One region of the Oceanobacillus caeni genome, then DNA from elsewhere that is predicted to be linked to it. Evidence: predicted binding sites of a transcription regulator. Region 1 holds the regulator's gene; each other region holds the start of a gene.

The links. The regulator Rex, encoded in region 1, represses fermentation and respiration genes when NADH is low (regulators of the CRP and FNR family bind a similar motif). The targets are predictions, from matches to a motif close to TTGTGAAATATTTCACAA.
Region 2: nadC (carboxylating nicotinate-nucleotide diphosphorylase) is a predicted target of Rex. The motif match lies at 3,798-3,815, and genes of this name have one in related genera.
Region 3: cydD (thiol reductant ABC exporter subunit CydD) is a predicted target of Rex. The motif match lies at 1,513-1,530, and genes of this name have one in related genera.
Region 4: qoxA (cytochrome aa3 quinol oxidase subunit II) is a predicted target of Rex. The motif match lies at 2,423-2,440, and genes of this name have one in related genera.

Annotation. Positions count from the first base shown of each region.
Region 1 is NZ_JBHTKV010000031.1:10,311-18,364, reverse strand. Features, by position in the region: gene groL (chaperonin GroEL) at 1-1,554, opposite strand, end outside; gene groES (co-chaperone GroES) at 1,602-1,886, opposite strand; gene ACFQ18_RS15775 (CPBP family intramembrane glutamic endopeptidase) at 2,211-2,912, shown strand; gene ACFQ18_RS15770 (redox-sensing transcriptional repressor Rex) at 2,944-3,579, opposite strand; gene ACFQ18_RS15765 (ABC transporter ATP-binding protein) at 3,735-5,660, shown strand; gene ACFQ18_RS15760 (FtsW/RodA/SpoVE family cell cycle protein) at 5,793-6,965, opposite strand; gene tsaD (tRNA (adenosine(37)-N6)-threonylcarbamoyltransferase complex transferase subunit TsaD) at 7,260-8,054, opposite strand, start outside.
Region 2 is NZ_JBHTKV010000037.1:9,299-17,352, forward strand. Features, by position in the region: gene ACFQ18_RS16620 (YqjF family protein) at 1-262, shown strand, start outside; gene ACFQ18_RS16625 (peptide chain release factor 3) at 364-1,938, opposite strand; gene ACFQ18_RS16630 (O-acetyl-ADP-ribose deacetylase) at 2,252-2,821, shown strand; gene ACFQ18_RS16635 (transcription repressor NadR) at 2,847-3,386, opposite strand; gene nadC (carboxylating nicotinate-nucleotide diphosphorylase) at 3,875-4,726, shown strand; gene ACFQ18_RS16645 (TAXI family TRAP transporter solute-binding subunit) at 4,719-5,735, shown strand; gene ACFQ18_RS16650 (TRAP transporter permease) at 5,835-7,805, shown strand; gene ACFQ18_RS16655 (vWA domain-containing protein) at 7,863-8,054, opposite strand, start outside.
Region 3 is NZ_JBHTKV010000009.1:51,937-59,990, reverse strand. Features, by position in the region: gene ACFQ18_RS08575 (DUF2268 domain-containing protein) at 1-252, opposite strand, end outside; gene ACFQ18_RS08570 (hypothetical protein) at 399-545, shown strand; gene ACFQ18_RS08565 (hypothetical protein) at 606-800, shown strand; gene ACFQ18_RS08560 (GNAT family N-acetyltransferase) at 848-1,294, shown strand; gene cydD (thiol reductant ABC exporter subunit CydD) at 1,552-3,279, shown strand; gene cydC (thiol reductant ABC exporter subunit CydC) at 3,281-4,999, shown strand; gene ACFQ18_RS08545 (MBL fold metallo-hydrolase) at 5,147-6,004, shown strand; gene ACFQ18_RS08540 (ABC transporter ATP-binding protein) at 6,822-7,565, shown strand; gene ACFQ18_RS08535 (ABC transporter permease subunit) at 7,574-8,054, shown strand, end outside.
Region 4 is NZ_JBHTKV010000004.1:42,614-50,667, forward strand. Features, by position in the region: gene qoxB (cytochrome aa3 quinol oxidase subunit I) at 1-1,354, opposite strand, end outside; gene qoxA (cytochrome aa3 quinol oxidase subunit II) at 1,380-2,321, opposite strand; gene dpsA (dipicolinate synthase subunit DpsA) at 2,716-3,588, opposite strand; gene ACFQ18_RS04650 (M20/M25/M40 family metallo-hydrolase) at 3,953-5,596, shown strand; gene ectA (diaminobutyrate acetyltransferase) at 5,859-6,365, shown strand; gene ectB (diaminobutyrate--2-oxoglutarate transaminase) at 6,593-7,870, shown strand; gene ACFQ18_RS04665 (ectoine synthase) at 7,911-8,054, shown strand, end outside.

The DNA of each region.
Region 1 (8,054 bases):
TACTACCGCTTCAGTAGTTAGGAACATTGCAGCAACAGATGCAGCGTTTTGTAGTGCTGAACGAGTAACTTTAGCAGGGTCTACGATACCAGCTTCAACCATGTTAACCCATTCGTTTGTTGCAGCGTTGAATCCAATACCAAGTTTTTCGCCTTTTAGACGTTCTACAACAACAGAACCTTCTAAACCAGCGTTTTCAGCGATTTGACGTACTGGTTCTTCAATCGCACGAAGTACAATGCTTACACCAGTAGCTTCATCACCTTCAAGTTTTAATTCGGCAACTTTGTTGTAGATGTTAAGGAATGCAGTACCACCACCGGCTACAATACCTTCTTCCACTGCAGCACGAGTAGAGTTCAATGCATCTTCAATACGTAGTTTACGTTCTTTCAATTCTGTTTCAGTTGCAGCACCAACTTTAACTACTGCTACACCGCCAGAAAGTTTAGCAAGACGCTCTTGTAATTTTTCTTTATCAAATTCAGAAGTAGTTTCTTCTGCTTGAGCACGGATTTGAGCTACACGACTAGAGATAGCTTCTGGGTTACCAGAGCCTTCTACGATTGTTGTATTTTCTTTAGAAACAACAACCTTAGCAGCACGTCCTAATTGTTCAATGCTAGCGCTCTTAAGATCTAAACCAAGATCTTCAGTAATTACTTCCCCACCAGTTAGGATAGCAATATCTTCTAGCATAGCTTTACGACGGTCACCAAATCCTGGAGCTTTAACAGCTACAGCATTGAATGTTCCGCGAAGTTTGTTCACTACTAATGTAGCAAGAGCTTCCCCTTCTACATCTTCCGCAATCATAAGTAATGGTTTACCTTGTTGAACTACTTGTTCTAACACTGGTAAAACTTCTTGAATGTTAGAGATTTTCTTATCTGTAATCAAGATGTATGGATCTTCTAGAACAGCTTCCATTTTATCTTGGTCTGTAACCATGTATGGAGAAGCATATCCACGATCAAATTGCATACCTTCTACAACATCTAATTCAGTAGAGAAACCTTTAGATTCTTCAATTGTGATAACTCCATCGTTACCAACACGTTCCATCGCTTCTGCAATTAATTGACCTACTTCATCATCAGCTGAAGAAATAGCAGCAACTTGTGCAATTTCTTCTTTGCTGTTAACGGAAGAAGAAATATTGTGTAATTCTTCTACTGCAGTTGCGACTGCTTTTTCAATACCGCGACGAATTCCTACTGGGTTTGCACCAGAAGTTACGTTTTTAAGACCTTCACGAATCATTGCTTGTGCTAGAACAGTAGCAGTTGTTGTACCGTCACCAGCAACATCATTTGTTTTAGATGCTACTTCAGATACTAGCTGAGCACCCATGTTTTCGAATGCATCTTCTAGTTCGATTTCTTTAGCAATCGTAACACCATCATTTGTAATTAGAGGTGAACCGAATTTTTTATCAAGAACAACGTTACGACCTTTTGGCCCTAAAGTTACTTTTACAGCATTAGCTAATGTGTCTACACCACGTAGCATTGCGCGACGTCCGTCTTCATTAAACTTAATTTCTTTAGCCATGAAACATCCTCCTTAAATTGATTTAAGTATTTTTATAAGATCTCAACTTATTCGACGATAGCTAAGATATCACTTTCACGTAAAATTAAGTATTCAGTACCTTCGTATTTAACTTCTGTACCAGCAAATTTAGAGAAGATAATTTGGTTACCTTCAGCTACTTCAAGGGGTACTCTTTCACCATTATCTAAAACACGACCAGTACCAACCGCCACAACTTTACCTTCTTGCGGTTTTTCTTTCGCTGAGTCTGGAAGTACGATACCGCTTGCAGTCTTTTCTTCTTGTTCAACAAGCTCGATAATAACACGATCTCCTAGTGGTTTAATCATGTACATTAGCCTCCTTGACTATTCCATTTTTTATTTTACATTTATTTATTAGCACTCACCATTAACGAGTGCTAATCACAATTAATATAATAATGAATTCCTAAAAAAAATGCAAGCATTGTTCATTAAAAAATTATATATTTTTATAAACAGAAGCACCTCTTACTATAGTAAACAAAATACCTATGTTAAAATAACAACTATGTGAAGAAACATGTAAATTTTTCTCTATAAAAATGAACTTTCTCATTATACCTATTAAAGGTCGTTCATATACTTATACTAACACCATCGCTATACTTAATTAAAAGGAGTCGTTTTATATTGCCTAAAAGATATTGGTATATCATTTTGACGTATATTATTACACAATTATCAAGCTTCCCCGCTGCACTAATTGCCCTAAATTACTTTCCGAATTCCTATACGGAAATAGTGATTTATTGGAGTATTATCAGTTTCTGTTTAGCATTACTTATTACACTCTTGCTTCTTAAAACAGATATGAAAATGCCACTTCACCGGGAAGCTTCCACAACTAGTAATATCATTTTGTGGTCGGTCATCGGTTATTTCTTGGCATATTTTGTACAAGTGCTTGCATCGTTAATTGAAATGAAAGTTTTAGGTATTTCAACAGGGTCTAGCAATACACAGAATATTATGGATATTTCTAGAACCATTCCCTTGTTTATGATTATACCTGCCATTATTGCTCCAATTCTAGAAGAAGTTATTTTTAGAAAAATTATTTTTGGAAGTTTATACAAAAGGCTGAACTTTTTTATCTCAGCGCTTCTTTCTGCTTTTATTTTCGGAGTAATTCATGGAGAGTTTCAACATATACTTATCTATTCATCCATGGGGTTTGTGTTTGCCTATTTATATGTAAAAACAAAGCGAATTTTAACACCAATCATTGTTCATGCTGCTTTAAATACAACGACCGTCATTGCCCAATATTCCTTAACACCCGAGGAAATTCAACGGCAGCTTGACCAATTGCAAATGATTTTTCTAGGATAATAAAGAAGGAGTAGCGAATCCGCTACTCCTTCTACTCTTTCTCTAATGGATAATGTTTTAAGAAATATACAAGTGATTGTAATTCAACCGCTAAATCAATATGATGAACACGAACATGACTTGGAACCGTGATTCTTGCAGGAGTGAAATTTAAAATTCCATTCACACCTAGATTAACTAATTTCTCCGCAATTTCCTCGGCTTCTGAAGCGGGTACTGTCAAAATTACAACACGAATATTTTCTAACTCTTCCTCTAAATCGCTTACATGAAAGATAGGTACACCGTCAATATCTTTTCCAACCTTCGATGAATCTGCATCAAATGCCTTTGTAATACGTATATTATTATTTTTCAAGAAACTATATTTTAAAAACGCTGTACCTAAGTTACCCGCACCTATCAATGCTACTTCTGTTACTTCATGTTGATCTAATGTACTTCGAAAAAAGCCCAACAAGTATTCTACGTTATATCCATAACCTTTTTTACCTAGAGCTCCAAAGTAAGAAAAGTCTCTACGGATTGTTGCAGAATCAACCTTTACCGCTTCACTCAGTTCTTTTGAGGAGACGCGTCTTTTTCCCTGCTGATTCAAATTATTTAGAAAACGATAATACAATGGCAGGCGTTTTGCAGTAGCTTGTGGTATTTTGTTTTGATCCATTGCTTTTCCTCTCTTCAATTCATAATCATCTATTCTATAGTCTCTTTCATTTTAGCAGAATTACAACAAAAAGTCGTGATGTTTTTCACAAATTAATTATGTTGCTTCTATATTTGTAGGTAAGGTAGAATGAAAGATATTGAGGTGAAATCACAATGATACTGATGCAACTGAATGGACTATCGAAATCCTTTGGTGCAGAAGAAATTCTGTCCAATATTAAAATAGAAATTAAAGATAAGGAACGTATCGCCATTGTCGGAAGAAATGGTGCTGGAAAGTCGACGCTATTGAAAATAATGGCTGGCGAACTTTCCTATGATGAAGGTGAGTTAATTAAACCTAAAGATGTAACGATTGGCTATCTTTCCCAGCATATGGCTTTAGAATCTGGAAAAACCATATGGGATGAAATGCTTGAAGTTTTTAACCCATTATTAGAACAGGAAAAACAGTTAAGATTAGTAGAAAAGAAGATGGAACAAGTAACAGATTTTACTAGTGAAGCTTATAACAATTTATTGAAAGAATATGATCGGTTACAAGTTGATTTTCAAACAAACGGTGGATACACATATGAATCTGACATTAAAGCCGTATTAAACGGATTAAACTTCCAAGATTATGACTATGATACACTAATCACCGATCTAAGTGGTGGTCAAAAGACAAGGCTAGCATTAGGTAAATTACTACTCTTAAAACCACAATTACTTATACTAGATGAGCCAACCAACCATTTAGATATTGACACTCTTTCATGGCTAGAAGTTTATTTAAATAGTTATCCCGGAGCCGTAGTCATTGTATCCCATGACCGCTATTTCTTGGATAAAACCGTCTCCATTGTTTATGAAATTTCTCGACATAAAACGAAGAAATATTATGGTTCCTATAGTAAATATCTGGATCAAAAAAGCCAGGAATATGAGCAAGCTTTAAAAGCATTTGAAAAGCAACAAACTGAAATCAAAAAAATGGAGGATTTTATCCAGCGAAATATTGTACGAGCATCCACAACGAAACGGGCCCAAAGTAGAAGAAAACAACTTGAAAAGATGGAACGAATAGACAGACCTCTTGGTGATGAATCATCAGCTTCTTTTTCCTTCCAAATCACAAAAAGAAGTGGGAATGATGTACTTAAAATTAAAAATCTCGCTTTTCGTTATGACGGAGAAAATGAGAATTTATTTTCCAATATTAATTTGGATGTCAATCACGGGGAGAGAATTGCAGTTGTTGGTCCAAATGGGGTTGGTAAAACAACTTTGCTCAAAATCATTTTAGGCAAATTAAAAAAATCCTCTGGTGATATCCAAATCGGAACAGGCGTACAAATTGGGTACTATGATCAGGAACAAGCGGAATTGTCCTCAACCAAAACCGTTTTAAATGAGCTGTGGGATGAATACCCAACGATTAATGAAAAAGACATCCGAACGGTTCTAGGAAACTTCTTATTTAGTGGGGACGATGTGTTAAAACCAGTACAAGCATTAAGTGGAGGAGAAAAAGCACGCCTCGCCCTTGCTAAGCTTATGATGCAAAAAGCTAATCTCCTTATTCTTGATGAACCAACTAACCACTTAGATATCGACAGCAAAGAAGTTCTAGAAGCTGCGTTAACTGATTTTCCGGGAACCATTATTTTTGTTTCGCATGACCGCTATTTTATTAATAAAATAACGGATCAAGTTGCTGAAATGAACCGTGACGGGATTTCTGTCTATCTTGGTGATTACGACTACTATTTAGAAAAGAAAGCTGAAGAAGCTGAACACAAGCGATTAGAACAGGAAAAACAACCGATTCAGAACACAGAAGATAAAAAGCGGAATTTTAAATTAGATAAGCAGCAGCAAAGTTTATTGCGAAAAAAACAAAGAAGAATTACAGAATTAGAGGAACTCATCGACTCATTAGAACTAAAAATATCCGAAATAGAGGAAAAAATGGCGGAACCAGAAATCTTCCAAGACCACGAAAAATCCTTTGAATTAAACGAAAAAATGATAGCATTAAAAAATAACGTTGAAGAATATATGGAAGAATGGACGACATTACAAGAAGAAATATAAAAAGACGGTGGTATGTAATAAAGATACCACCGTCTTTTTATTTAGCTCCAACACTATTTTTATTAAGTAAGAAAATATATAAATTTAGCTTATTTAGATCTTGTCTTAAGAAACGGGCGCTTCCGCCTTTGCTTATTTGAACAAATAATCATTTTGAATCGTTTGTTCCACAGATATTCGATAGATCACAGACAGTCCTATCATTGTGGATAAAACCGAACTTCCTCCATAACTTATTAACAACAATGGAATACCGGTAATCGGCATAATCCCTAATGTCATTCCAATATTTTGAAAGACATGAATGAGAATTAAACTAAGGATTCCAAAGCTGTAATAAGAACCAAATGAAGAATGCTTGTTTATATTTAAACCTAACGTAACCAACTTATACAAAAGAATAAAGTATAGGAAAATAACAAGTGCACTACCAATAAATCCAAAGCTTTCCCCTATCACAGAAAAAATAAAGTCCGTCTGCGCTTCGGAATAATAAACTTCTATACCATTCAGTCCTTTACCCATTAACTGTCCTGAACCCAAGGCCATATGAGCACGATCAAAATGCCAATTTGCATCACTACTCGTTTGCGTAGGATCAAACCAGGTAAGAATACGGTTTACTTGATATTGTTGAATTCCTATCACTTCTTGTGCAATATCCGGGAATTTTATAATAAACCAGAGCAATGACCCGCCGGCTGCAGCTCCTGCGCCAATTAAACTCAAAATAATTTTCCAACTAATACCGGAAAGGATAATCATCATACCTAATATGAACAAGTACACCATTGCTGTCCCGAAGTCTGGTTGCTCCATAATCAAAAAAACAGGAATAGCGGTAACGACAATTAACTTTAACAGTAACATAAAATCCGTTTTTAAATTACTAGCTTCATATTTTTCTTTATGATGACTAGTGACTCGTGCAAGATATAAAATCGTCGTGATTTTCACGAATTCTCCGGGTTGTAAAGATAGCCCTGGTAGCGTGAACCAAGCTTTTGCTCCATTTACAGGCTTAGCTATGGAATCTGGACTTATTAATAATAAAGCCAGAATAGCAACTCCACCAATATAAATATATAGACTTGCTTTATAAATCTGTTCTAAATCAAAATACTGTACTGCTGCTACTATTAATGCACCGATTGTAAACCAAACAACTTGTTTAAGAACAAAATTTTCTCCACCATACTGTTCAAGTTGTTGTGCATTATAAATTGCTAATAAACTAACACAGACAAATAGGATAAATAACATAATTAAATCTGTCTGCATATAATAAGATTGTTTCTTATTCATTTAACAATCACCAAATTTCTAATCTAAATCGAATTATAGTACAAGTTACTAGACGAAAATGACAGTAAAAAGATTTCACTCCCATTACGTTTGTGGATAACTACCTTTCAAAGGATGACAATTCACTTATCCACAAGAGGAAATCTCAAAATTCCCTGTAATATCTAATTGTGAACATGTTTATACACATTATCCACAAAATCAACCGATGTTACCCACAAAGGTTATTCACACACAAAGTGCTTTTATACTAAGTTTTACACAACTTTTCCACAATATTGTTGATAACTCGTTTTATTTTAATAACAAGGAAGCATTAGCGTTTAAATCGAGACCTGCGCGTTTTCCATTCCAGTAATTAATCGTTCCAGCTGCTGCAATCATTGCTGCATTATCCGTACATAACGATAATGGAGGAACATATAAAGGGATATCCGTTTCGGAAAAAGCATTCGCCAAAGCTGTTCTTAACCCTTTATTTGCTGCAACGCCTCCTGCAACAATTACCTGTTTTACCTTGTATTCCTTTGCTGCTCTTAACGTCTTCTTGGTAAGTACTTCTACTACACTTGCCTGAAAACTAGCAGCGATATCTTCGTCTTTTAACATTTCACCACGTTGTTTGGCATTGTGGATTTTGTTAATAACTGCTGATTTCAATCCACTAAAACTAAAATCATAACTTCCATCTTCCAACCAAGCACGTGGAAAATCAATTGTCTCTTTTCCTTCATGTGCTAATCGATCAATGTGTGGACCACCTGGATAGGGAAGTCCTAGCATACGCGCTACTTTATCATAAGCTTCACCAGCAGCATCGTCACGAGTTTCTCCAATAACTTCATATTGTCCATGCTCTTTCATAATGACAAGCTCTGTATGTCCACCAGAAACAATTAATGCTAATAGAGGGAAATCAAACTCCTGTTCCAAACGATTTGCGTATATATGACCAGCTATGTGATGCACACCAACTAAAGGTTTTTGTTTTGCAAAAGCCAAAGCCTTAGCTGAATTTACCCCTACTAACAAAGCCCCTACTAGCCCTGGACCTTCTGTAACAGCAATTGCATCAATTTCATTCCAAGT
Region 2 (8,054 bases), on a different contig from region 1:
GCAAGGGACTCCTACCTATCCCAACCCATCAACTATTGATCATTGGTTATTGGAAAGGTATGTCGCTTGGAGCTATAAATATGGAAATCTATACAGAGGAGATATTAGGCATAGTTGTTGGAAAGTACAACAAGCAGAGATAGAAATAAAAGAAAATTCCTTATTAGCATGTTTATTAATGGAATGGAAGAAGCAACAACCGATTATTCATTTTTCTAAATCAAAAGTGGCAGTGAATTGGATTCCAAAAAAGGTAGAATAAAATGGTGAGACCTTTATCAGTAAAAGTCTCACCACATTCATCTTACTAATGTAATGGAAGTCTTCTTGATACGTTGGGAAAAAGTATTTGCGCCCTTACTCTTATTGTGCGTAAGTGTTCACTTGGAACAAATCGATTAAATCTACCTCTGGGTTATTTTCTTGGAACCAGTTAAGGGCAAATTCATTTTGGAAGAGAACAAGATAGTTATCATTTCGATCCCTTACGAGCATTCTTCTTTCATCAAAAAGAGATTCATTGATAGGCTGTTCTGGATTTAACCAGCGTGGAATTCTTTCCCCAATCGTATCGAACATTACTTCTACATTATATTCATTTTCCATCCGATATTTAAATACGTCATATTGCAAGTCACCGACAACTCCTAAAATATAGGATTCTGTTCGTTTATCTCTAAACAGTTGGATGGCACCTTCCTGTACAAGCTGTTCAATTCCTTTTTTGAATTGTTTTGATTTCATCACGTTTTTTGCCGATACTTTTTTAAACAATTCGGGTGGAAATTGTGGAAGTTCATTATATTCAAAGGTATCTTTTCCTGCAATTAATGTATCACCAATTTGATAAGCATTGGGATCGTATATTCCAATAATATCTCCCGCATACGCTTCGTCCACCGTTTCCCTAGTAGAAGCGATGATTTGTTGGGATTGTGATAATTTTAATGTTTTACCGGTCCTAGCTAGCTTTACACTCATTCCTCGCTCAAACTTACCGGAACATACTCTCAAGAATGCAATACGATCCCGGTGAGCAGGGTTCATATTAGCCTGTATTTTGAAAATGAAACCAGAAAAATTAGGATTATCTGGTTGAACCATTCCATCTGTTGTCCTTCTAGGTTTTGGTGTAGGAGCCATATTAATAAACGTATCAAAGAATATCTCTACACCAAAAGGGGCTAATGCGCTACCGAAGAATACGGGTGTTTGTTCTCCTTTTAATACGGCTTCCATTGAAAGAGTATTGCCTGCCTCGTCAAGTAAAGCTACTTCATCTCTCGCAGCTTCAAATGTAGTATTATTAGTCAATTCTGTATGTTTGTCAAGTTCATTAAAAGGGATGATAGACTCTTCTTCATTCCCGTTATATTTTACAAATTGCTGCCCGTTGCGATCGAAAATTCCAAGAAATCCTTTTCCCATTCCGGCTGGCCAATTCATTGGATATGTTTCGATATCTAATACTTCTTCAATTTCTTCTAGTAATTCGAAAGTTTCTTTTCCTTCTCGGTCTAGTTTATTAATAAAGGTAAAAATTGGAATACCACGCATTCTACATACTTTAAATAACTTAAGGGTTTGTGCTTCAATCCCTTTCGTTGAGTCAATAATCATGACTACACTATCCACGGCTGTTAATGTTCGGTACGTATCTTCACTAAAATCCTCATGCCCTGGGGTATCAAGAATATTAACTTGAAGATCATGGTAATGAAAGTTCATTACACTTGATGTTACAGAGATACCACGTTGTTTTTCAATTTCCATCCAATCTGATGTAGCGAATTTTCCTGTTTTTTTACCTTTAACTGTACCAGCAGTTCGGATTAAATTTCCAACTTGTAGTAAACGTTCAGTTAGAGTTGTTTTTCCAGCATCCGGGTGAGAGATAATAGCAAAAGTCTTTCGTTTATTTACCTCGTTTTTAATCATATAAAAATCCCTTTCATCTTAAGAGGTTGTGGACCACACATGTTAAGTTTTTTATAATAGTTTACCGGGATTCAAATCACATGTTAGAAACGCTCCTTCTATCATAAAATGATCACCTTAATTAATATACTACATAAAAACACAATTTGTAACGCAAGAATATACGATAAACTTTCACATGTTAAATGCTGGTAGGGACTGGGAAAGTTTTGACAATTGTTAAATTCATATGTTCATACAAATGATTTATTGTTATAATTATTATTTGTAAAGTCTTTGTAAATTATTTAGGTTTTGAGGAGGGCTAGCAAGCATGAAAATAGAGGTTAATGGAAACTCTCTAGAACTGATGATAGGTGATATTACAAAACAATCAACAGAAGCTATTGTAAACGCCGCTAATGGGACGTTAATGGGAGGCGGTGGTGTTGATGGTGCTATTCATCAGGCTGCTGGTAGCGAATTGGTAGAAGAATGTAAAAAGATTCGAGAAGAAGATTTAGATGGAAATTACCTTCGTACAGGGAAAGCTGTAATAACACAAGGATATGATCTCCCTGCGAAATTTGTTATCCATACAGTAGGACCTGTATGGGATGGGAATAACCAAGTAGCTAGCGAACGATTGGAAGAATCTTACGTAAATACGCTTAACTTAGCAAAGGAAAATGGAATTACTAGTATTGCTTTTCCATCTATATCGACTGGGGTATACCGTTATCCTGTACAATTAGCTTCAGTAGTAGCCTTACATACAATTGTAGAGTTCCTTCAAACTAATAGATTTGGTGAAGTAACAATGACGCTATTCTCTGAACAAGAGTATCAAGTTTACGAGGAAGCGTTAAAAAGTGTATTAGAAAAATTTGAATATGCGGTATAAAAATCCCTTCAATGGAGGGATTTTTTTACTTTTTAATCAAAATTCCCGCTCTTTCTAAATCTATGCAGACACTTTCTAGTTTTTTTATTGAATCTGCTTCAATAGTATGAAGATGAACCCCGTCTGTTAAATTAGATAAATAGGAAGCTTTCGTATTTTTAATTTTCTGTAGAAATTGGTTAGCCTCAAAACGATTACTAATTCGTAGAGAGGCTGTTAAATCACCGTAGACAGGATGCTCAATAATGACATCCTTTAAAGTGACCCCATGATCAACGATAAGGAAGAGCTCTTCAGGAGTTTGTTCGGGAGAGTGCCTACATACAATAACCATTTTCTCTTTATTTTCGGATTCTTTTTCATTTAAATAGATGTAACCTTGGCTTGTTGCAACGATAGGTTCCCCTTTAGCTTTTAATAAAGAAACATCCTGTACGATAACTTGTCTACTGACATTTGCCTTCCTAGCAAATTCTGTTCCCGTAATAGGTTTATTTGCCCCTTTTAAAGAGTGAATGATAAGTTCTTGCCTTTCTGACGATGATAATTTCTTTGAGCCTTTCATCACTACTTCCTCCTTTAAAATTGCTTTGTACACCCGTATACTTCATTGACGATTTCCGTAAGTATATCTATTAATCCCGCATTAACTGGCTGAAGGTCCCGCTTCAAGAATTCCAAAGATAACAGGAATTGTAAGTGGGGACCAACAGCCAGTAAAAGCCCGATTCGTTTAACTAACAATCAGTGGCGGATGAAAAGACCCCCCACTGATTGAAGTTTCACTTTATTTTCTCAATATATGAAAAAAATATTGTAAATCCTATGTAAGTATATTAAACTAAATGTAAATATAGGTGTCAAGACAGGTGTTAATTCTAAGTGATTAATTTCACTTGTTAACCAACAAAAAAGTCAATTTAGTATAGAAAGTGGTCTATGATAATGAATAGATGATGAAATAGTATAGACTTCAATGTGAATTTATTAACAACAGAGAATGATGTTTCTTGCATTTTCTGCACACAAATTTTAATGAAGGAGTTAGAAATAATGAATCAACTAAAATTAAGAACATCACTTCAATCCTTTTTACTGGAAGATATTGGGGATATGGATATTACAAGTCAATCCATTTTTCCAGTAGAGGAAAATGGGAGAGGTGTATTTATTGCAAAAGAAAATGGGGTTTTATCAGGTATAGAAATTATTAAAGAAGCTTATCATCTTCTTGATTCAAAGATTGAGGTAAATCTTTATTTTTCAGACGGTGAACGGGTAGAAAAAGGTCAAAAGATTGCGGAAGTTTATGGTTCCATTGCTCATTTACTCACAGGCGAGCGTGTTATTTTAAATTTAATCCAAAGAATGAGTGGTATTGCCACTATGACAAATACATGCATACGTACTTTAAACGATCCATCGATTCAAATTTGTGATACGAGAAAGACCGTTCCCGGTTTACGTATGTTTGATAAATATGCTGTCATTTGTGGTGGTGGAAAAAACCATCGTCAAGGGTTGTATGATGGGGTAATGATTAAAGATAATCATATCTCTTATTGTGGTTCGATCACAAAAGCAGTAGAAGCAGTTAGAGAAAAAATAGGACATATGGTGAAAATTGAAGTAGAAACAGAATCGAAAGAGGAGATACTGGAAGCGGTAGAAGCGGGTGTAGATGTAATCATGTTTGATAACCGCTCCCCAGAAGAAGTAAAGGAATTTTCAAAGTTAGTGCCTCATCATATTGTTACTGAAGCATCTGGTGGTATTAGTTTGGAAAATTTAGCCAGCTATAGTGGTTGTGGAGTAGACTATATTTCACTAGGATATGTAACGCACTCTGTCAAAGCACTAGACATTAGTTTACAGGTCAAAGAGGGGAATAAGAAGGATGCCTAGAAAGGTCGGGAAAATGTTAACCATATTTCTCGTCTCTTTCATCATTTTATCAGCATGTGGAACTAATCAAGATAAGTCTGCAAAGGAATTAAATACAAGTGAAGACTATTTTCATATGACAATGATGGGTGGAAGAACTGGTGGAGCATGGTCTATATTTTCCGAAGGGGTAGCAGAAGCAGTGAGAAGGGAAAATGAAAGTACAATCGTCACAGTAGAACCTGGTGGTATAGTAGAAAATCCAGTGTACGTTGGAACAAATAAAGTACCTTATGGCTTGTCCTATGCGATGACAGCCTACGCTGCGTATCGTGGAAATGCCCCTTATAATCAAGCTTATGGTGATCTTCGGGCGATTAGTGTGATTGTGCCGGCAAACTATTATCAATTTATCGTTAGAGCAGAAGTAGAATATGAATCCTTAGATGAAATGATTGAAAAACAATTCCCAATTCGTTTAGCAGTAGACCAAGTGGGTTCTGCTGGTGAAATCATTACAAGAACCATTTTACAAGAATACGGTGTAACGTATGATGATATTATTTCTTGGGGTGGTTCAGTAGACCACCTTAGTGACTCGAAAACATTTGAGCTAATGGCCGATAAACGTATGGATGCTACTGGTGATGCGGTTTCCGTACCTTCTAGCAGTATCATTGAAGCATCTGCAACGAATGAATTAAAACTAATCAGTATCAATCCAACGGTAATTAAAAGTGTATCAGAAAAATTGGGCATGGAAACTGGGATCATAAAAGCCGGTAGTTATGAATTTCTAGATAACGATATTGAAACATTAAACACTCCAGCAATATTAATGGTTAACAAAAATGTACCAGAAGATGAAGTTTATAAGATTACGGAAGCAATATATGAACATCTAGATTATTTAAGTACGGTACACAAGGAATTCAAAAAGTTAACACCAGATAAAATGTCAAATGTTGGAAGTGTCCCTTTACATCCTGGTGCGGAGAAATTCTTTAACGAGAAAGGATTAATGAATTAATCGCTACATTTTTGGGAAAGCACAAAATCTTTCCAGCCAGTAATTGCAACTAAAGTCTTTGAACGAATGTTAAGTTTTCTAAAAGGGAGTTACAGGATCATGTACATAAAAAAGTTAATAACGGATTGGTTGCAGATAGGATATAGACGCTCTCTATTTGGTGTTCATTTACTTATCGTTGCAATTATCGGTTTTTCCTTATCTGTTTTCCAAATTTGGTCCATGATGTGGGGGAAATTAGATCCAATTAACCAAATGGCCATTCATTTGGTATTTATATTAGGTTTAACCTTTTTAGTTTATGGTTATTCAAAAGGAACAAAATCATTAACTAATCATGTACCTAAATGGATCGATTATCTTTTTGTGTTACTCGCATTCGGTGCAGGAATCTATTTTACAGTTCATGCCGAACGGATAGCAAGTAGAATTCCAATAATGGAACCATTGACTGCTTTAGACATCTTTTTTAGCCTTATTTTAGTTATCTTAACGATAGAGGCTACACGAAGAACAATTGGAATTCCAATTGTTCTTATCATATTTTTGTTTTTTGCGTATGCCTTATTGGGTCATTATTTGCCAGGGGTTCTCTGGCATCGACAGTTTACAGTAATTGAATTTTTAGATGAACTGGCTTTCAGTTTTAATGGGCTATGGGGCTCTCCTATTTCTGTTGCAGCATCCGTTGTATTTATGTATATGTTATTCGGAGCATTTTTAAATAAAGCTGGTGCAGGAGAATTCTTCTTTAAGTTATCGATTGCTTTAGCGGGAAGAACAAAAGGAGGAGCTGCAAAAGTTGCAATTTTGGCAAGTGCATTTTTTGGTTCTATTTCTGGAAGTCCTACTGCTAATGTTGTGACAACTGGGACATTTACGATACCTGTTAGTAAAAAGGCGGGATACAAGCCAACCTTTGCTGCAGCTGTCGAGGCAGCAGCATCAACAGGTGGTAGTATTATGCCGCCAATAATGGGGTCGTCCGCCTTTTTAATGGCTGCAGTTACTCAAGTGTCATATGGTACGATTGTTATTGCTGCGCTGATTCCAGCTGTGCTTTATTACGCTTCTTTATTTATGATGGTTCACTTCGAGGCATTGCGGCTAGATTTACCACGTACAGAAGGTGAAAATATCCCAAAAATATCCACCTGCTTAAAAGAGGGATGGTATTATTTTATTCCATTATTCATCTTAATTTTTCTTTTAATTCAGGGTTATAGTGCTTCACGTGCAGGTTTCTTTGGAATTGTCGGTATTGTTATTGTGAGTTGGTTCCGAAAAGAAACAAGAATGGGGTTGCAATCTATTTTTGAGTCCATGATAGATGGGGCGAAATCTTCCATTCCGGTAACGACGGCGTGTGGTGCTGCAGGACTAATTATTGCAGGAATTATGTCTACAGGACTAGGTGGGAAACTAACTAGTATTGTTCTTAGTTTAACGGAAGGAATGCTTATCCCGACTCTTTTTCTAGTCATGTTTATTTGTATAATTCTTGGAATGGGAATGCCGGTTGCTGCAGCTTACATTTTAACAGCTATGTTAGCAGCACCTGCATTAATGGAATTAGGAGTATCCACCATGTCTGCACACTTATTCATTGTGTACTTTTCTATTTTTTCTGCAATTACTCCTCCAGTCGCGGTTGCTGCGTTTGCTGCTGCAGGGATTGCCGATGCTAATCCAAATCGAGTTGGATTTCAAGCTGTACGTTTAGCATTAGTAGGATTCATTGTTCCTTATATGTTTGTTTTAGAACCAGCATTATTAATGGAAGGGCAAACAATAGAAGTAATTCTAGCCGTTGTAACGGCAATTATTGGCGTAGTTATCTTTTCTGCAGGGGTAATTGGTTGGATGATAACAAAGACAAATGTTTTAGAACGCTTTGTTTTAATACTTGGTGGGGTTATGACGATGTATCCAGGTCTATTATCAGATGCAATTGGGATAGCAGCTATCATTCTTGTTTTCATTATGCAACAAAAAAGAAGACTAGAATATTCTAAATTGGAAAAGGATAGGAACACTCATAAGAAACAATCGATTCATATAGGAAATTAATAGGGATTGGACACGCACTAATAGTAGAAAATTCGGGAGGTGCTAGCACTTCCCGAATTAGATTGTTTTTAATAGTAATTTTTTCAGTAGTGGGGCAAATTGCTCTGGTAATTCAGAAACACTTGGAATCATAAGTCTTTCTTTTCCATAAATATTTTTCATCGTTAAGTCTTCCGCTTCATCAATTTCCCTATCAGCTAAAAACATTCCAATTACTTCGATACCTTGTTTTCGTGCTTCTGAAACTGC
Region 3 (8,054 bases), on a different contig from region 1:
ATCAGGTCCTTGCCATAATGTTTGAAGTTGTTGTTTTTCCAAATGAACAATTTCCCATATTTTATTATCCTGTAATTTTCTTATTAAGTCTTCTCCATTCTTTATGGGATACTTATACATACCATGGGAAGTTAAGTGGTTATAGATTTCATCGGCATAAGCCCCGTCAAAGTGTTTCAATAGCTTTTCGCATAATTCAATCGGTTTGTCATACAAATCTAGCAACCATTTATCCGTTTTAATCACACTCATAGCAATGCTCCTTATGATTATCTCTTACATACAATATGTGCATTTTAACTAAACGTTACTTAACAAAATCATTTATATAGGGAACTAAAATTTTTTAACCACATATTGTAAATAGGATTATTTGACACAAAGGAGTGGGGCTACGCTTGAATAACAATTATCTTGATTGTTTAGCATTATTTGGTGTTGGGGGCGCTCATCCAGGTGGGCTTCCATTAACGAAAAGAATATTATCCAAGGAAGAAATAGATGAAAAGCAATCGATTCTTGATGCTGGTTGCGGAACCGGTTAAACAAGTGCATACATTTCAAAAAAATATCAGTGTCATGTTACATCTCTAGACTGCAATAAAATGATGTTGGATAAAGCAAGAAAAAGGTATTTATCCTTACAATTACCTATCAAGGTGGATCTAGAACTTAGTGCTGATTTTACACTTTCAGAAGATATTGATAGTAAATATTTTGAAATACTGGAAAAACATGAACAACTAACGGAAGATTACAAAGAGGTGCTTGGTTTTAGAATTTTTAGATGTTGTAAGTAGAATCGTTTAGGTGAATTAAAAAGTTATCATTTTGAGGGGATGAAAAGATGACTATTCGAAAAGCTACTTATCGTGAAACGCAAAAAATATTGAATCATTCATTAGATGTATTGAAAGAAGCAAGCATGGGGTATGTTATTCCAACAAAGGGAAAAGCACGTCAAATGGTCTTACCGTTTTTAACTGATGGTTATTATCTTGTTTATATTGAAAATAATGTGATAAAGGGTTGGATTGCTGTTGCTAGTACCATTGACTATTATACAGATGATACAGTCGGGATTATTCCCGAACTTTATGTTCTCCCACCTTATCGTAAACAAGGATTAGCGGAAATACTGTGTAAAGAAGCCCTCAAGCGTTTGAAAGAAGAAGGACATACGAAAGTTCAATTGAATGTATTTTCGGGAAATCATATAAAACACCTTTATCAAAAGCTTGGTTTTCAGGAAATTTCTACAATGATGGAAATAAATTTAGATAATGAAATTTAAAATACTTGAGTGGTTCATTCGTTTTCGTATAATGTTAAAGTTATCTTTCCCAAGCTTATGATTGGAATAAAACATACATGCTGGATGAATGGGAAGTATAAACCTTCGTGCGATTAGGCATTCGCCAAGCCCAATGGTGAATGCCTAATTTTCTTAGTATAATGCCAATTAACCGCATCCCTATTATTTTGCAAGTATCATACTAGTTATGTATAATTTTGTGAAAGCGTTCAGTACTATGTTCGGGAGGCAAAATCATGATTGGGCTTAAAGGTATGGCAAAAAAACAGAAAGAAAAGTTAATTCTATTAGGCTTTTTTGCCATATTGTCGGGTACGTCAATGATTGGGCAGAGTTACTTATTTGTCACAATCGTGGATCGTATTTTTCTAAAAAATGATTCATTCTCTGAAGTTATTCCCCTATTACTTGGGCTATTAGCAGTTCTTTTTGCAAGAACATTTTTTCATTATGTAAGTGGAAGAATTGGAATTGAGATGGCTTCCAAGGTAAAACGTGACCTTAGAAACTCACTGTTACATAAATTCTCTACCAATCCAGTACAAACCTCTATCCAAGGGCAGTCAGGTCAAAAGGTTAGTGTAATGATGGATGTGGTAGATGAGGTTGATAGTTATTTTAGTAATTATATTCCACAGTTGTTTCAGGCAAGTATTATACCACTTATGATTCTTCTTGTTATTTTCACAGAGCATGTTGCTACAGGAGCTATCATTTTAATAACGGCACCATTTATTCCTATATTCATGATGGTAATTGGGCTTAAAACAAAAGATAAAACGGAAGTACAATTAGATAAAATGTCAGCTTTTTCTGGGAAATTCCTTGATACGTTACAGGGGCTTACTACCCTGAAATTATTTGGTCAATCCGTTAAACAAAAAGAAGCGATTCGAAAGGGGAGTTTAGGGGTTAGAGAGGCAACGATGGACGTACTAAAAATTGCTTTCCAAAATTCCTTAGCACTAGAATTTATTTCTATGCTAAGTATTGGACTGATTGCATTAGAAGTTGCTTTTCGCATGATTATTTTTCAAGACCTTTCATTTTATACTGGATTTCTTATGTTAGTATTGGCCCCCGAGTTTTATACGAAATTGAGGGATTTAGGTAGTGCCTTTCATACAGGTAGAGGGAGCATGGGGGCATTTAAAAAATTAGAGTATGAATTAGCTTCTTCCGTAAAACCTGTTGAATGGGGAGAAGGACATTTAAATAGTACCACACCACCTACTATTGAATTGTGTAGAGTAGAATTCAGTTACGGGGAAGGTGACACATTTTCCTTAAAAAACATCAATGTATTAATAAGACCATTTGAACAAGTGGCAATTGTTGGTAAAACTGGATCTGGAAAAACAACATTATTGCATGTTATTGCTGGTCTTGTTGCCCTTTCTAAAGGGGAGGTACTTTTAAATGAAAACCCACGAAAATTATACAGTGAAAAGGCTTGGTTTGATGGAATAAGCTATATTTCACAAGATCCATATCTTTTCTCTGGTACCATTGCTGAGAATATTGCGGTTGGTGGTAACATGAATGTTACGAGGAAAGACATAATGGAAGCTGCTCAAAAAGCCGGGATTTCACAATTAATCGAATCCCTCCGTAATGGATATGATACACCAATTGGAGAAGCGGGAAGGGGTCTTTCGGGTGGGGAAAGACAGCGGATCGCCATCGCTAGAGCTTTTTTAAATAGCCCTTCGATTATTCTATTTGATGAGCCAACAACTGGTTTAGATTTACAGACCGAGCGTATCTTGCAGTCTTCGATGAAAGAATTATCAAAGAAATCCACGGTTATAACGGTTGCACATCGTCTTCATACGATTAAAAATGCTGACAAGATTCTTTTCATGGATAATGGGGAAATAATAGCATCCGGTACACATAATGAATTACTAAAATCAAATGAAACGTATCGCAATATGGTCTCTGTACAGCAGGGGAGGCTCTAAAATGAAAGAATTAATCACGATTACTAAAGTAATGTTCGTGGAGAAACGAGATATTATAATCTCCATTCTTTGTGGATTTATAGCAGGAACAACGGCAATTGGTTTATTCGCATTAAGTGGATATTTAATTTCCAAGTCGGCTCTAGTACCTCCTATTTATACGTTGATGATTCTAGTTGCGTCTGTTAAAATGCTGGGAATTATTTCGGCGTTAAGTCGTTATGGGGAGCGTTATTTTTCGCATCGTGGAACATTTACTATGTTAAGTCATTTACGCGTTTCTTTTTATGAAAGGCTCGAGCCATTAGTGCCATCTATTTTTCAAAGATATAGGAGCGGGGATCTTCTTTCAAGGATTGTTGGCGATGTAGAGACACTACAAAATTTCTTTTTACGTGTATTTTATCCTCCAATTGTTTTAATGTTCGTATTTTTAAGTACTATTTTCTTCACAGCCTTTTTTTCAATAGAGGTAACATTGATTATACTTGTTGGTTTTATTTCGACAACGTTTATATTCCCAGCAATTATTGCATTCAAACAAAGAAAAGTAGAACGGAGAGTTAGGGAAAGTCGTGGAGAACTATCTACTGAAATATCTGAATTTCTATTTGGATTTCGTGATTTAAAGATATACCAAAAACTAGAAATAAAAGAAAGTAGATTACGTCATTCTGCTGATGTCTACTTAAAAGAACAAGAACATGAAAGTGTTCATAACTTGTTAAGTGAATCATCTAATACATTCTTATCCCTAGTTGTGTCGTTCACTGTGCTAGTTTTTGGAGCTTATTTAGTCGCTACGGAACAATTAGATGGAATCTTCCTCGCTATGCTTGTGATAGTATCATTAACCGCATTTGAAAATACCACATCCATGTCAGTATTTCCGAGTTACTTGGAGGATAGCAGACAAGCTGCAACAAGACTAAACAACGTTGTTCGTACGGAGCAAGAACAGGAATCGTCGAAAGATAATAAAGAAAAATTGTCTATAACGAAATCTCCATATATTAGAGTAAATGAGGTGTCATTTGCATTTCCTGATGAAACAAGGGATACCTTATCTGATATATCCTTTACGTTACCTCCTGGTTCCAAAACAGCTATTGTTGGTCCAAGTGGATCCGGTAAATCAACGTTGATGCAATTATTATTACAAATGTACCCGGTTAACCAAGGTGAAATTTATATGAATAATCAATCGCTAAATTCATTGTCACAAGAAAGCATTTGGAAAAACACAAACGTTGTACTGCAAAAGAATCATTTCTTTTACGGAACGATTCGTGAAAACTTAATGATTGCCAAAAACGGATTGACGGATGAAGAGATGGAAAATATATTGGAAAAAGTTAAACTCAATCATTTTACTTTAAACGACCAAGTGTTAGAAAAGGGAGAGAATCTTTCAGGAGGGGAGAAACAGCGACTCGCCATCGCTAGAGTATTGCTAAAGAAAGCTCCAATATGGCTGTTGGATGAGCCGACCTCATCCATTGACGCATTGACCGAGAAATATATTTATAACTATTTATTTAAAGAAGCAAAAGAGGATACCGTTGTCCTTATCAGCCATCGCTTAACAGGATTAGAAAGCATGGATCAAATAATTGTAATGGAATCCGGTAGAATTGTTGAAGTAGGGACATTTGATGAACTAATGGAGAAAAAAGGTTATTTTTATGAAATGAAACAAATTGAGCAGAGTGTTTTTTAACATATATAATCCAACCGTAAAAAGAGCTTTTGCCAAGTGGGCAAAGCTCTTTTTATGATTGGATTACATGTAAAATCTGGATTAATTGGGACGGGCGCTTTCGGGAACAATATTTTTGAAGTGCGGAAATTTCAAGGAGGAATACAATTGGATCAAGAAATGAATTATGGTAGTGATTATAAATATATACCTACAACGTCCATCCAAAGTGGAATGGGGCTAGAAGTATTACCGGACTTATATTGTCATACAGTCCAAATTGTTAACATTTGTTTAGTTGGAAATTCCAGATCTGAAGGATTTGTATTAATTGATGCAGGAATGCCACATTCTGCAGATGAAATTATCTCGACTACAGAAGAACGATTTGGTGAAAACAGTCGTCCGGAAGCGATTATTTTAACACATGGTCATTTTGATCATGTAGGGGCTATCATAGAATTGGTTGAGCATTGGCAAGTACCTGTGTATGCACATGAATTAGAGATGCCTTTTCTAACAGGTAAGAAGGCTTATCCAGAACCAGACCCAACGGTAGAAGGTGGCATGGTTTCAAAAATGTCACCTATATTCCCTAATGAACCAATTGACTTAGGAAATCATATTGAAATGCTTCCTTCTGACGGATCGGTTCCTCACATGCCTGAATTTCAATGGATTCATACACCGGGGCATGCACCAGGACATGTTTCCTTTTTTAGAGAAAAAGACAGAGCATTAATAGCGGGAGATGCATTTGTTACCGTTAAGCAAGAATATTTATATAAAGTTTTAACACAGGAACAGGAAATAAGTGGACCACCACGATATCTTACAACAGATTGGAAAGCCGCAAAGGAGTCGGTTAAAAAATTAGCAGCGTTGAATCCATCAGTTGCCGTTACTGGACATGGGTTTCCTATGTTTGGTGAGGAATTATCAGAGAGCTTAGAAGAGTTAATTTTACACTTTGATAGTATTGCAGTACCAGATTATGGGAAGTATGTCGATAAAAATTTACACTAAAGTATGCACAAGCCTTGTGTAATAAGCAGGGCTTGTTTGCATGATGCATATTCAATAACAGCTGTTCCAATTAGTCATGGGATTATCACGGACAAAAAATAGGAAATCTATGAAGAAACGTCCGTGATGCAAGCTATCACGGCCAAAAGAACCGGGAATTGTTGAGTAAATGTCCGTGATGCAAGCTATCACGGCCAAAATAGCCGGGAATCGTTGAGGAAACGTCCGTGATGCGTGCTGTCACGGCCAAAATAGCCGGGAATCGTTGAGTAAATGTCCGTGACGCGTGTTATCACGACCAAAAGAACCGGGAATTGTTGGGGAAACGTCCGTGACATGTCTTTCGGCTAATTTGGAAGGAATTTTATCTGGAATCAAGATAACTGGAGAAAAAAATAATATAATCCAATAGGCTTAATAAGGGAAAGGTAACTCATAATCTACTAAATTAGAGTACTCATCAAAGGGGGATGAAAGAATGGTTTGGATTGTTGGTGGGTTAATTGTTATTGGTGGAGTCCTTATAAACCCTAGTATCGTTCATTAAATAATTGCTTTTAATAAATAATATAGATTAGAAAAGCAATTATGAAAGTTTTCAGGTGAGTTGGTCTTTGGCGAACAGAATATTTTAAGGGCAGTTTTGCTTATAAACTGAAGTAATAACCTTTTGTTCTGTTCGTCCAGTGTAATCAAAAATTTGTTTTTAATTTTCATAGGGAAATAGAATGTTTAATAAGTTATTAATAGAAATTAATGAAAAAGTCAAAAGCCACTTAGTGGCTTTTTTGTTCCATTTAATGGAGGTAAATTAAAATTGTTAACTGTAAATAATATTAGCAAAGTATTTTCGAGTAAGAAAAAACAAATTAAGGCTGTAAATGATGTTAGCTTTAAACTAAATAGTGGAGAAATTTTAGGGATAGTTGGCCCTAATGGTGCGGGAAAGTCTACTTTGTTACGAATGATAGCTTCACTTACATTACCTACTGAAGGTACAATTAAAATTAATAATAATTACACCTCAACTCATAACAGAGGAATTAAAGATGACATTGGATATGTCGCAGTAGAAACCGGTTTATATGGGTCCATGACATCTTTTGAATTCCTGTATTATTTTGGTAGAGTGCATGGTTACGGCAAAAAAGAGGCCTTTAATAGGATAACAGAATTGGCAAGTTTGTTAGATTTTGACTATTATCTATATAAAAAAATCAGTCATCTTTCAACAGGAATGAAACAAAAGATTTCTATTGCGCGAGGATTATTACATAAACCACATTTACTTATACTTGATGAACCAACCAACGGGTTAGATATAATAGCTGCTTATTACGTTCGAGAAATAATAAAAAAATTAAAACAAACTCAGACTTCTATTATTATTTCAACACATATTATCACTGATATAAAAATGTGTGATCGGTTGATTGTTTTAAACAAAGGAAACTTAGTTTATGAAAGTAACACAATGGATGTAATTAATAATTACAATTCACTGGAGGATTTATTTTTTGATGTTACACGTTATAATAAAAATGTTAAAATGGGAATGTGATTTTTAAATTGGAAATTTTCAAATCTTATATATTAGCTAAAAAAGAAGTAAAGCATTCATTGATAGATTTTAGAGTTATGTTAACTATTGTTATTAGTACATTAGTATTTTATCCTGGATTAATGATTGGTGTTACTTACTTTCAAGAAAAAAGTTTAGATGCTGCTCAATCGAATATACCTACTATAGCACTAGAAAAGAATGATGCTCGATTTATTCGGGAAAATTTTCAGACTATACCATTTATAATATATGAGGGAGACAGAAAAAAAGAGGTCTTGTTAGATGATGAGATAGAAGGCATTATGAATCTCGCTAGAAATGGAAGTAAAATCAAGGTAAGTTATCAATATAAGGCAAATTCTCCAAAATCATTGGCAAGTTATGAAAAGGTAAAAGCATGGTTTTCTCTAATAGAAAAGAATCAGTTAAATGATTTTATAAATAGCTTAGAAAATATAGACACAACAAGTTTATATGATTTTAAAT
Region 4 (8,054 bases), on a different contig from region 1:
CCCATTTCCCAATTTTTTCATTAAGCATGAAACCGAACATTTTTGGCCACCAATACGTGAAACCGGCTAATACAGCAAATACAACCCCAGGAATAATTGTATTATGGAAGTGTGCTACTAAGAACATCGTATTATGATATTGGTAGTCCGCACTTGCCATACCAAGCATTACCCCGGTAGCTCCACCAATAGTAAATAGTGGAATAAAAGCGATAGAGTATAACATAGGTACAGTAAATCTGATTTTCCCTTTCCACATGGTTAAAAGCCAGTTAAAGATTTTAATCCCGGTTGGAATAGCAATAGCCATTGTTGTAATCGAGAAAATACTATTTGTTAATGCATCATGTCCCATTGTATAGAAATGGTGTACCCATACTAGGAACGACATAAAGGAGATAAGGACCATGGATCCAACCATAGATTTATATCCATACAGATTACGTTCTGAGAAAGTTGATATGATTTCACTGTAAATACCAAATGCTGGCAAGATTAAGATATATACTTCCGGATGTCCCCAAACCCAGAATAGGTTGGCCCACATCATATCCATTCCACCATTTATCGTTGTAAAGAAGTTAGTACCAAATTGTCTATCAAACGTACCCATTAGAAGTGCAATAGTTAGTACTGGGAAAGCAAACACGATAATGGCGTTTGTTATAAGCGTTGCCCATGTAAACATTGGCATCTTCATTAATTTCATACCAGGTGCTCTCATTTTCAGAATCGTAACAATAAAGTTAATACCTGTCATTAATGTTCCGATACCTGCAATTTGTAACGCCCAATTATAATAGTTAACCCCAACAGAAGGGCTAAATTCATTACTTGCTAGTGGATAGTAGTTCGTCCAACCAGCATCAGGTGATCCTCCAATGACAAAAGAAAGATTAAATAGCATTGCACCAAAGAAGAATAACCAAAAACTAATAGCGTTTAGTCTTGGAAATGCTACATCACGTGCACCAATTTGTAATGGAACGACGAAGTTCATCAAACCAATAACAAAAGGCATTGCCATAAAGATAATCATAACTACTCCGTGTGTAGTAAATACCTCATTATAGTGTTGTGAATCTAAGAAGGTATTATCAGGAACAGCTAATTGTAAACGCATCATAACAGCATCAGCACCACCACGGAATAACATTAGTAATGCTGAGATAATATACATGATACCAATTTTTTTATGATCAACGGTCGTTAACCACTCATTCCATAAATATCCCCATTTTTTAAAATAAGTAATCCCAACCACAATAGCTATACTTACGAGACCGATTGCTACCATGGAAGCATAGATCAATGGACTTGGGTGATATAGGGCAAATCTTTCAAAGAACTCCATTTTGTTTTTCTCCTTTCGAGATCATTTATCTAACAGCTTGACCTGCATGTTCATCTTCATGCTCAGATTGATTGTCGTCATGATGATGTCCTGTGTATTCATCATGCTTCGAATCACTGTCACCATGATGATGCCCTGCATGCTCTCCTTCAGGTGCTGGAGAAAATTCCAAATGCGTACCGGTAAAGGCACGTTTACCTAAATGTCCAGGTTCAAGTAACTTATTAAATGTATCTTCCGTAATTGGTTCTTCATTTTGATGAATATCTTCTACCCATTGATCAAAATCCTTTTGTGTTAAAACTGTTACATCGAATTGATGATCAGCAAATCCTTCACCACTGAAGTTTGCATTTCGTCCCCAATATTCACCAGGATTATCAGCAGCTAAATGCAAAGTAGTGACCATGTCAGCCATGGCATACTTTTGCCCCCCAAGTTGCGGAATCCAAAAACTAGTAATTGGTCCAAATGAATAAAGCTTGAATTCAACAGGACGATCTTCTGGAATAAATACATAGTTTAATGTTTCAATATCCTCTTCCGGATAACTAAAATGCCATTTCCAGTTTGAAGAAGAGGCATAAATGACTAATGGTTCTTGATCATTATATTTCTCCGGAGTTGCTTCAACCTCATATGTTGTCTTAACCGTAATGATAGACAAGAAAATAATAATGATAATAGGAAAACCAACAATTATACTTTCGACTATCGGATTACCTTCAATATGAGGTGGTTCGTAATCATCCCTTTGTTTGGATGAACGATACTTGATAAGTACTGTTATTAAAATTGCCATTACAACAATAAGAACAATCGACATAGTTATAATGGATATCCAAATAACATTAGTTTGTGTTTCAGCTTGTGGTCCTTGTGGATTTAAAGCTAATATAGGTTCACAACCAGTTAACACTGTTGCCATAGTGAAAACTAACGTTAAAAAAATCCATTTTAATTTCATATAGATACCCCTTTCTAGAGTTATTCATTTAGTTTTTCTTAGATGATTTATTCCTACTAGCATTACATATAATAGTATTATAGAAAGTTATTTACAATGGTTTGAGATAAACTTCACAAAAAGTTCAATAATCTATGTACTTTTTTTGGCAGATTTCTGGCTTCATGTAACTAAGCAAATGATGAATAGTGGATGAAGCTTAAGCTAGTCTCATAATGAATATAAAATGGACAATGTGAAATAGGGATTATAAATTGGTAAATAAAACCAGTTGTTCATCATTGAGCAAATTTTAAGGTGGGTAATGATGAAAAAAATCAAAATAATCTATTTTGCTAAATCTTAGTAACAAAAAAAGCCTGGAAATTCCAAGCTTTGTAAGACTTTTTCTATGTTAACTTTGTATTAGCTCTAATAGAACCCCGCCAATTATTTCTCCTGCCGTTCTTGGCGCAGTCTTTCCAGGTAACCCCAATGCATGAATGGTTTTAATCCCTTTTTCATTAGCATAATCAAAATCTGTTCCACCGGGTTTGGATGCAAGATCAATGATGAGGGTGGAGGATGTCATTTGATCTATGATTTTTGGACCAATGATGGAATGGGGAACCGTATTAATGCAGATATTCATATTCGATACGATATTTTCTATCCTACTGGTCTCAATGGATTTTAACCCCATTTCCGCTATGCGAGCAAAATGTTCTGACTTTCTGGCAGCAACCGTTACTTTCGCTCCTAATGCTGCAAAAAGGCGAGCTACCGTTATTCCAACTCTCCCAAAACCTATTACGAGAACTTCAGATCCGTGTATCATTACATCCGTTTCTTCTATTGCAATTTTTAATGTAGCTTCAGCGGTAGGGATTGAATTATAGATGGCAATATCGTTACGAGCAAATAAACGAACCATTTTTCGATTACTTGAGTGCGTTATTTTATCTAAAAAGTCGTTGGATATTCCAGTATAAATCGTACAATGGTCAGGTGTTTGTTGTAATTGTTTTTCTGTTAATCTAATCGATGTATTAGAATATGTAGCTTCTATTTCACCATCTTTATCTGTTCCGGATACGGGGAGTAAAATCGCATCCATGATACTAAAATCAATTTCTGATGTTTCTAGATTATGGATAGATGGATCCTCGAAAGATAATTTGTTAAATCCATTTAAAAATATATTCATATTATTGGAAGCTAATATATTTATTACTTCTAGGTAGCGGTTATCGCCACCTAAGATAAGAATGTTTAAGCCAGATTTCAAATGTATCCTCACCCTTCTCTAGTTTAATAGAATTTATATTTATTCCACCAAAACGGGCAATAAGATTACCACCTCAAGCTTCTTGGGGAGACCAACTGCCCGTAAAGGTCCGATAAGTGTGACTAACCATTAGTGGGGGATGAAGGAAAATCCCCACTGATGGAAGTCTTCTTTATATCTTAAAATAATAATCTGTCTCCGTTAAGTATTAACTCAGGTAGAAGATAAAAGAAAATCGACTGAATAAGTATCACTTTTTCCATTTTATCTTTTTCTATCTTGTCTTATGACAAAATTATAATGGAATGAATATAATATTGTAAGAATAGATTGTTTCCTTTTGGATAGGAGGAATGAATGAGAGATGGAGAATATGAAATGGCAGACACCAGAAGAATTACGGAGTTTGTTAGCGGAGCTTGTTAGCTGGAAAAGTATGACATTATCAGAAGGGGAAAGACAGTTTCCTATTAAATTACAGGCAAAGCTACAGGATTTGACTTATTTTCAAAAAAATCCGGAACATCTTAAATTGCATGATGCCGATCTACGAAGAAAGTTTCTAACTGCACTTTATAAACATCCAAAAGCGAAAAAGACGATTTGCTTCATTAGTCATTTTGATACGGTAAATACAGAAGAATATGGAGATGATGAACCGCTTGCAACACAACCGGAGGAATTAACGAAGGTTTGGAAAGAACGAACGGATAATTTACCTAATGAGGTTATTCACGATATTGAATCTGGTGAATATTTATTTGGACGGGGCACCATGGATATGAAGATGGGACTTGTGATGCATATGCGTATAATTGAAAAAGCAAGTGTAGAAAGTTGGCCAATTAATCTATTGTTGCTTACTGTACCTGATGAGGAAGTAAATTCATCTGGGATGCGCCATGCGGTTCCGAAACTAATCGAGATACAAAGGAAACATCATTTAACATACAGTTTGTTTTTAAATAGTGAACCGGTATTTTCCCAGAATCCAAATAACGATCATTACTATTTTTACACAGGTTCCATTGGGAAAATATTAGCGGCTGCATTATTCTATGGGAAAGAGACACATGCAGGCGAATCATTAAAAGGGATGACCTCACCATTTATAAGTTCTTATTTAACGAGAGAAATGGAATGGAATGCTAGTTTTCAAGAAACGGTGTTCAATGAAAAAACTCCTCTGCCAATAACTTTACAACAAACGGATTTAAGGCTTTTATATTCCACTCAAACCCCTTATCGTTCTTCCGCACTATATAATATTTTTGTATTTAGAAAAAATGCATCAGAAGTTTTCGAACAGTTCGAGCAAGTAGCGAAACAAGCGGCAAAAAAATGTAATAACGATTATAACAACATATGTAAAGCTAATGAAACTGAGCCCATTGGCGAAGTAAAAGTTATTAAATATAAAGATTTATTACAATATGCTGAGAAAAAGTTTGGTACTGAATTCATTAAAGATATTAAATCTGATATTTATTATCACGAGGAATGGGATGACCGGGAAAAATCACTCCGTATTACGGATCGTTTGATGATTCATTGTCAAGAGTTGGCACCGGCTATTGTTGTATTACTTGCTCCCCCGTATTATCCAGCAGTTAATTCGTCTAATCATCCATTAGTCAAGAAATGCTCCGAATATATCATACAGAGGGCAAAGGAAAAATATCAACTGACGATTAGTCAAATCCATTACTTTAATGGTATTTGTGATTTAAGTTATGTTAATTATAACGGTTCTAAGGAAGGGTGGAGTGCATTTGAAGAGAATACACCAGTTTGGGGAGATACGTATTCTATCCCCTTTGAAGATATGCAAAAACTGCAAGCTCCTGTATTAAATGTCGGTCCTTTCGGCAAAGATCCACACAAACGTTCGGAACGTTTGCATATACAAAATGCTTTTGTAGAAACTCCGGATTTACTGGAAGACATGATTAAAATGATCATAAATGAAAAAAGTATAGACAAAGATAAAGAAAATATCAAAAACTAGCAATCCCTTGACCCATAAGGGATTGCTAGTTTTTGATTATACAGAATTATTTAAAAAACATATTATTTGATACTATATCTTAGTATTTAATAGGTTTTGGCATGTATTGTTTATGAATGGTAGCGCATGATGTTTAAACACATCTTATCCAATTTTATCTATTTTGACGAAACATTTTTTACCATTTAAGCTAATTAACGTATTGAATAATAAAAACTTTCTCGGAGGTGAAATCATTAATATTTCAGAAGTAGTGGATAGATTGAATATAACGACTACGGAATACCACTTCCGTAAGCCAAATAAAGATGACGGGGCTTCTGTTTGGGAGCTTGTTAAACATACTGGAAATTTAGATCTCAATTCTTCTTATAGCTATTTAATGTGGTGTGAGATTTTTTCCGATACTTCCATTGTAGTGGTAAGAAAAGATGCACAAAAAGTCGTTGGTTTTATTTCTGGATTTATTCATCCAGAAAAGGAAGATACGTTGTTTATTTGGCAGGTTGCAGTTCATGAATCTGAACGGGGAAATGGATTGGCAACCAAGATGTTGTTACAGTTACTTGACCGTGATACAAGTGAAAATGTTCACTATGTTGAAGCGACCGTATCACCGTCAAATACTCCTTCAAAGCGTTTATTCTTAGGCCTTGCAAGAAAGTTTGAGACAAATTGGGTAATTAGTGATTACTTTACTTCGGATGACTTTCCAAGTTTAGAACATGAAGAGGAACTATTGTTTAAAATTGGACCGTTTGAAAAATAAAAATTAAAAATACGTGTTCAAAAAGGAGGATGAAAAGGACCAAGAAGTTCGAGGCGGCGTAGCTCTGAGTAGCGGAACGTATGCAATTAATACGTGAGCAGACGCTCTTGCACGCCGGAAAAGTGGTTTTCTTTTCCAAGGAACGGAAAAGCAAGCCAACTAGAAACATCGACGTGTCATTTTCACCGGACTTTTTGAATAACCTTGAAAAGGATGAGATAATGATAATGACGACTGCTGTAATAAACAATAATAAGATGGAAACATTTGAGAAATTGGAATCTGCTGTTAGGAGCTACAGTCGTGGTTGGCCTACAGTATTTGAGAAGTCAAAAGGATATAAACTATGGGATGTAGATGGAAAAGAATATATCGATTTTTTTGCCGGGGCAGGTACATTAAACTATGGGCATAATGATACGAAAATGCAGGAAAAAATTATTGAATATATTCAACAAGATGGGATCCTTCATAGCCTCGATATGGGAACAACTCCAAGAAAAGAATTTTTAGAAACCTTCCAAGAAGTCATACTTACACCTCGAAACCTTGATTATAAAGTTATGTTTCCTGGCCCAACTGGAACCAATTCAGTAGAAAGTGCATTGAAGATAGCTAGGAAAGTTACAGGGCGCGATACGGTAATAAGTTTTACAAACGCGTTTCATGGAATGACAATCGGATCATTATCTGTGACAGGTAACTCTTTTAAACGCCATGGTGCTGGTGTACCGCTCCACCATACGGTATCAATGCCTTTTGATGATTATGTGGAAGATCAAAACTCTATTGCATATATTGAAAGATTTCTAGAAGATAGTGGTAGCGGTGTTGCATTACCTGCAGCGATTATTTTAGAAACGGTGCAAGGAGAAGGTGGAATTAATGCTGCGCGTATGGACTGGCTGAAGAAAATAGAGCGTATTTGTCGTCGTTGGGATATTCTATTAATTGTCGATGACATTCAAGCAGGATGTGGAAGAACTGGTACATTCTTTAGTTTTGAACCAGCTGGGATTAAACCGGATATCGTTTGTCTTTCTAAATCAATCGGCGGCGTTGGACTACCAATGGCACTAACACTGATTAAACCTGAATATGACAAATGGGGACCTGGTGAGCATAACGGAACTTTCCGCGGTAACAACCTAGCATTTATCGCAGCAAAAGAAGCACTTAGATTTTGGGAAACGGATCAATTCTCCAGCGAAATACAAGATAAAGCAAAATTGTATAAAGTGAAAATAGACAAGATAATCGCCAAATATCCTGAATTAAATGGGGAAGCTCGCGGGAGAGGTTTAATGCAAGGAATTGCGGTTCATGTTGATGACCTCGCTAGTAAAATTTGCACAAAGGCATTTGAACGTGGGCTAATTTTAGAAACATCTGGACCTAATGATGAAGTTGTTAAGTTCCTTCCGCCTCTTATTATTGATGAAGAAGGGATAATGAAAGGGATGGCAATTCTAGACGATAGCATTGCTCAAGTTCTATCTAAATAATCCCCGCGTAGGATATATAATAGAAAAGGAGATGAACAATATGATCGTAAAATCACTTGAAGATATTATAGGAACAGAAGCTGAAACTAAAGGGGAAACATGGGCTAGCCGCAGATTTGTTTTAAAGAAAGACGGTGTAGGTTTCAGTGTAACGAATACAGTTATTGAAGCTGGAACAGAAAAT